Linked DNA regions of Labrenzia sp. PHM005. The protein of the gene in region 2 interacts with the protein of the main gene of each other region in a pairwise test. Links are inferred from orthologs where the notes say so. Each region holds a gene or a part of one and is shown on either strand. Other genes may lie near its edges.

Region 1 (3,039 bases), 1.2 Mb from region 2 along the record:
TTCAAAAGACACTAAACGTTATGGCAAGCGGCTGGTCGCTTTTGTCATTTCTTATCTACCTGCGATCCAAGGAAATCCGCAAACAGACCAGTTGGTTGCGGCCCCTGTTGGGCTGTTCGAAACAGCCAAGAACAACGTCACGCAACAACTTCCATTGTTGGACAGCATCAAGCGGGAAGTTGACCTGTACAATCAGCGAAATGCGAACAGCTATCAGATCTTCTCCCAAGTCAATGATACCGGATTGAAGCTTCTGGTGACGGCCGGCCAGGACACCATCCGCCGGACTATCGTCAATCTTGCCTATAATCAGTTCACCGGCAAAAGCCGAACTTACATCAATAATGTGTCGATCATTTCCGCGATCCCGAAAACCGCAGAGGTTGCCAATCTATTTCAGGGACTGAAGGAAATCCGGTTTGATATACCGTTTGTGAAGAACCCGCTGACCTTTGATACAAACTTGAGCCTCGAGAGGTCGGCATCCGATACGGCCGGTAGTGTGACGATCTACCAGAACTCATCGATGCACAGCTTCAAGATCCCATCTTACAAAATCGCTGGCGTTGTCGATATCGGCAGCATGTATTCCTACAGCCGCGGAACCACAACTACGGATCAAAAACAGTCGAGTGAAACGGAAGGATATAAGAATACGATCGGCTTCACGGTCCCGGCCAATTCGTATGTCGTACGCGGCTATCCGCAGACGCAGAAATATGACGTCGCCACCGTCATAGGGCTGATCTACACCGACAACGGTGATCCAAAATTCGAAATCTCCGTGCCGAGCGGAACACCGTGTGTCGTCGCTACCAACGACAACGCATTGGCGGCAGCGATCTTGGGGTTTATCTGACTTTATTCAAGACCAAAGAAAAAGGGGCGTTGCCGCCCCTTTGTCATTTCGATTTGTCCGCCAGGTATTTCTCCAGCCAGTGAATGTCGTACTGGCCGTTGGCGATATCCTGGTTTTCAACCAGATTGCGGAACAGCGGAATGGTCGACTTGATTTCGTCGACGACAAACTCGTCGAGGCACCGGCGCAGGCGCATCATGCATTCGACGCGGTTGCGGCCGTGTACGATCAACTTGCCGATCAGGCTGTCGTAATAGGGCGGGATTTTGTAACCCTGATAAACGCCTGAATCGACGCGCACGCCCAGACCGCCCGGCGGGTGGTAATAGGTAATCGTGCCCGGTGACGGTGCGAAGGTGACCGGGTCTTCCGCGTTGATGCGGCACTCGATCGCATGACCGTCAAAGGAAATGTCATCCTGGCTCATGTCCAGGGTGCCACCAGCCGCAATCCGGATCTGTTCATTGACAAGGTCGATGCCAGTGATCATTTCCGTGACCGGGTGTTCCACCTGCAGGCGGGTGTTCATTTCGATGAAATAGAACTCGCCGTTTTCGTAGAGGAACTCAACCGTACCGACGCCGCGGTATTTCAGCTTGCGCATGGCATTGGCAACGATTTCGCCAATCTCAGCGCGCTGTTCCGGGTTGAGGCACGGGGAAGGGGCTTCTTCCAGAACTTTCTGGTGTCGGCGTTGCAAGGAACAGTCGCGCTCACCCAAGTGAACTGCATTGCCTTGACCGTCCCCCAGAACCTGGATCTCGATGTGCCGCGGCTTGCCGAGATATTTTTCCATGTAGAGGGCATCGTCGCCGAATGCGGCTTTTGCCTCGGAGCGGGCCGTAGACAGGGCCGTATCGAGATCGGCCTCGGTCAGCGCAACTTTCATGCCGCGGCCGCCGCCGCCACTTGCTGCTTTCACCAGAACCGGGAAGCCGATTTCCCGCGCAATCGCATGGGCATCGTCAGCCGCTGTCACTTCGCCATCAGATCCTGGAACCACCGGAATTCCGAGGTCCTTGGCGGTTTGTTTCGCCTGGATCTTGTCGCCCATGATCTTGATGTGATCGGAGGTTGGGCCAATGAAGACAATGTCATGAGCTTCCAGGATTTCCGCAAACCGCGCGTTTTCGGACAGGAAGCCGTAGCCCGGATGAACCGCATCCGCGCCGGTGATTTCACAGGCGGCGAGAAGCTGCGGAATGTTCAGATAGCTGTCGCGTGCGGCCGGAGGACCGATACAGACGCTTTCATCAGCCAGGCGAACATGCATGGCGTCGGCGTCCGCGGTGGAATGAACTGCGACCGTGGAAATGCCAAGCTCTTTACAAGCACGCAAGATGCGCAGGGCAATTTCGCCGCGGTTCGCGATAAGGATTTTGGAGAACATGGCCGGAACGGCTCCTTATTCGACGATAATGAGCGGTTCGCCGAATTCCACCGGCTGGGCGTCTTCCACGAGGATCTGCTTGACCGTGCCAGCTTTGGTCGCCGGGATATGGTTCATCGTTTTCATGGCTTCAATGATCAGGATCGACTGGCCTTCTGCGACTTTGTCGCCAACCTGGATGAACGGGGCTGCGCCCGGTTCTGCCGCCAGATAGGCAGTTCCAACCATCGGTGAGGTGATGGTGCCCGGATGGCTGGACGCGTCGGCGGCCGGGGCGGGAGCTGCGGTTGCAGCCGGTGCAGCAGCTGCAACTGGGGCAACCGGTGCTGGCGCTGCTGCGGGAGCTGCAACACTGACTGGGGCTGTAAACGAAATCTCACGGGCGACCCGGATACGGGTCTCGCCCTGTTCCAGTTCGATTTCGGTCAGATTGGTCTCATCAAGCAAAACGGCCAAATCGCGGATCAGCGCCGTGTCGAAACTCTTGTTATCTTTATTCATGTCTTCTGGCTCTCGTACTCGGGCCGCAAGAAGCGTTCGCTTGCAGGAAACTGATTGGCGATCTGTTCCAAGTCGCAATTTTGGCCGCGCCAACCCCAAAAGGTCAGTACGGCCAGATATTAGCTAAGCAGCAACACGCTTATTGCTCCGCCGAACTGTAAAGCGGATCTAGATACTTTGTCTGATTTCCCTACGAAACCGGACCAAGCTTCTTATAGGCATTCAAAGGGGTCAGGAAAACCCCTGAAACCGCGTCAAAACTAAAGATTTCCGGTTTCAAAGCCGCTTG
Region 2 (3,219 bases):
CCCACGGATCACAACACCCAGAAGAACAAAGCCATCATACAGCGTACCCTCGTTTTCCATCGCAGTCATTGCCATGGAAAGGGCTGCCGGGATCTCCAAGACCCCCGGAACCGCTACACGATCATAGGCTGCACCGGCTGCTTCGATCGTCTTGATCGCGCCTTCGGCCAGGGAATCGGCCAGGTCATCATAGAAGCGGGCTTCAATGATCAGGAGTTTCGGTGCAGCGCTCATGGGTTTCATCCTTTATAAGGCCGCGACAGGAACCACGTCTGCCCCGGTTTGTCCAGTGTCATTCGTGCAAGACCGTTAAAACCAGGCAACATAGCTGTCACCCGGGTTCACCAGCAGGACCACCTGAGACCGGTCCTCGTTGTTCTTGAAAGTGTTGGGACGTCCCCTACCCGGTCTTGGTGAATTCCGCAAGACGTGCCGCGTAACGGGCCATCATATCCACTTCGAGATTGATCTGGTCGCCAACCTTGCGATCTGACCAGTTGGTCACTTCAAGTGTGTGCGGGATCAGAAAGACGGAAAACAGAAGGCCCTCGACTTCATTCACCGTCAGCGATGCCCCATTCAGGGCAACAGAGCCTTTTTTGGCAATGAACGGGGCCGCCTCTTCTGGTGCCCGGAACTGGAAATAGACAGAATCCGGGTGGTCTTCGCGTTTTGTGACTTCGGCAAGGCCATCAACGTGCCCCAGCACCAAGTGGCCGCCGAGTTCGGCGCCCATGGTCAAGGAGCGCTCTAAGTTGATGTCTTGACCGGCGGCCCAGTCGGCTACATTGGTCAAGGCCAGCGTTTCTGCGGCCGATTCCACTTCAAACCAATTGCCATCGGCACTGTTTTCTTTGGCTGTGACCGTGTGGCAAACACCATCGCAGGCAATCGACGCGCCGATATCGAAACTGTCCGTATCGTAGACGGTCTTTATCCGGGTGCGCTTTCCTGCTGGAATATCGTCGCACTTAATGATTTGGCCAAGGTCGGTCACAATACCGGTGAACATGTCAGGCTCCACGCCGTCTGAGGTAAGTGTATCGATCGGGACCAAAATGTCCGGCACCGATGCGGTCGAAATTGGGGTCGTTGAGCACTTTTGCAAGATCCAGATCGTGCAGAGCCGGTATGCCGCCTACGCCAATCTTGATATCGCCGGTTACGACACACAGGTCATCGATCAGCCCTGCGTTTAGGAATGACGAGGCAAGCCGCGCGCCCCCTTCGACCATGACGCGGGTGATGCCGCGTGTCGCAAGTGCGCTTAAGATCACACTGGGATCAATCCCGGTGTCTGCCGCCGGAACCCGGATAATGTTGACGCCAGCGGCGGACAAAGCATCGATCCGCTCACCATCAGCGTCATTGCTGCAAATCAGCCAGACCGGGACATCCACACAGGTTTTGACCAGCTTTGAAGTCACAGGCAAACGGGCCTGCCGGTCTACGACAACACGAACCGGCGACCGGTGATGCAATCCCGGCAGACGGCAGGTTAGTTGCGGGTCGTCGGCTAGCGCCGTTCCGCTGCCGACGAGAATGGCATCGGATGCAGCCCGGAAGCCATGAACCATACGCATGGAGAGCGGGCCGGATATTTTAATCTGCCCCTCACCTTCCCGGCCGATAAATCCATCTTGGGAAACCGCAAGTTTCAAAAACACACTTGGGCGCTGCTTTACCTGGCGCAGGGTGAAGCCATGATAGACGGCTTTGATGGAAGCTTCCCGTACGCCGGTCACAACTTCGATCCCGGCATCTTCAAGCATTTTGACGCCGCGGCCAGAAACCCGCGGATTGGGGTCGAGCATTCCGACAACCACCCGTTTGACACCGGCCTCAATCAAGGCCAACGAACAGGGCGGCGTACGTCCATAATGAGAACAAGGCTCCAGGGTGACATAACATGTAGCACCCTTTGCCTTATCACCGGCTTGATTGAGCGCGTTGACCTCCGCATGAGCCATGCCTGGCCGCGACGTCACACCCCGGCCAACGAGGGCCGGCAGACCATCTTCGGTTTCGCGGACAATCAGAGCGGCAACGGAAGGGTTCGGCCACACCCGGCCAAGCCCGCGACGGGCAAGCCGTTCGGCTGCCGCCATAAACCGGTTATCAGTGTCACTGATCTTGGACATTGGCGACGCGCGGTTCAGTCTTTGTCCGCCAGCGGCGCATCCGGATCACTCAGCTCATCCAATAGAGCCTCGAAGTCCTTGGCCTCGCGGAAATTCTTGTAAACTGAGGCAAAGCGAACATAAGCAACATCATCGACCTCTTTGAGGCCTTCCATGACGTGATTGCCAATGGTTTCTGCGGTGATTTCGCTTTCGCCGGAACTTTCCAGCTGGCGCACGATGCCGCTGACCATCCGCTCTATCCGCTCCGGATCCACCGGACGCTTGCGCACCGCGATTTGTACCGAGCGCATCAGTTTTTCCCGATCAAACGGGACACGGCGTCCAGAGCGCTTGAGCACCATTAACTCGCGCAGCTGAACCCGTTCAAAGGTGGTGTAGCGGCCGCCGCAGGTGTTGCAGATCCTGCGGCGGCGAATGGCTGTGTTGTCCTCGGTCGGGCGGGAATCCTTAACTTGGGTTTCATCGCCGCCGCAAAACGGACATTTCATGTGTCAAAGCTCCTGAACGAGCCGGTTACCCCCCGTAGATCGGGAACCGTGCTGTCAGTGCTTCTACCTTGGCTTTGACCGCGGCTTCAACCGCTGCGTTGCCCTCTTCACTGTTTGCGGCCTTCAAACCATCCAACACTTCCGTGATCAGCATGCCAACTTCGCGGAATTCGGCCACACCGAAGCCGCGCGTGGTCGCTGCCGGGGTGCCGAGGCGGATACCGGAGGTTACAAACGGCTTTTCCGGGTCGAACGGAATGCCGTTCTTGTTGCAGGTGATGTTGGCCCGGCCGAGAGATTTTTCCGCAGCCTTACCAGTCGCGTTCTTCGGACGCAGATCCACAAGCATCAAGTGGTTGTCGGTGCCGCCGGAAACGATATCCAACCCCTGTTCTTTCAAGGATTCAGCCAAAGCCTTGGAGTTGGCAACAACTGACTGGGCGTAGGCCTTAAACTCCGGCTGAAGCGCTTCCTTGAACGCAACTGCCTTCGCCGCAATCACATGCATCAGCGGGCCGCCTTGCAAACCCGGGAAGACTGCAGAATTGAATTTCTTGGCGAGCGCTTCGTCGTTGCACAGGATCATG

Evidence for each region. Proteins that work in one complex are often made in the same cells at the same time.
Region 1: the proteins of ribD (region 2) and accC interact in binary tests that used the Escherichia coli proteins (3 or more experiments, as listed by UniProt). The link is inferred for Labrenzia sp. PHM005 from one-to-one orthologs.

Annotation. Positions count from the first base shown.
Region 1 is NZ_CP041191.1:3,480,741-3,483,779, forward strand. The notes cover bases 77-2,885. They hold accC (acetyl-CoA carboxylase biotin carboxylase subunit), read right to left. Parts: upstream 2,250-2,885; coding sequence 903-2,249; downstream 77-902. Other genes in these bases: FJ695_RS15790 (hypothetical protein), read left to right, coding at 77-859; accB (acetyl-CoA carboxylase biotin carboxyl carrier protein), read right to left, coding at 2,265-2,750. Also shown: more of FJ695_RS15790, read left to right, coding at 1-76. UniProt on the Escherichia coli protein: This protein is a component of the acetyl coenzyme A carboxylase complex; first, biotin carboxylase catalyzes the carboxylation of the carrier protein and then the transcarboxylase transfers the carboxyl group to form malonyl-CoA.
Region 2 is NZ_CP041191.1:4,718,545-4,721,763, forward strand. What follows is about bases 78-3,066. They hold ribD (bifunctional diaminohydroxyphosphoribosylaminopyrimidine deaminase/5-amino-6-(5-phosphoribosylamino)uracil reductase RibD), read right to left. Parts: upstream 2,142-3,066; coding sequence 1,014-2,141; downstream 78-1,013. Other genes in these bases: ribH (6,7-dimethyl-8-ribityllumazine synthase), read right to left, coding at 78-234; FJ695_RS21350 (riboflavin synthase), read right to left, coding at 401-1,012; nrdR (transcriptional regulator NrdR), read right to left, coding at 2,156-2,632; glyA (serine hydroxymethyltransferase), read right to left, coding at 2,658-3,066. In the rest of the region: more of ribH, read right to left, coding at 1-77; more of glyA, read right to left, coding at 3,067-3,219. UniProt on the Escherichia coli protein: Converts 2,5-diamino-6-(ribosylamino)-4(3h)-pyrimidinone 5'-phosphate into 5-amino-6-(ribosylamino)-2,4(1h,3h)-pyrimidinedione 5'-phosphate.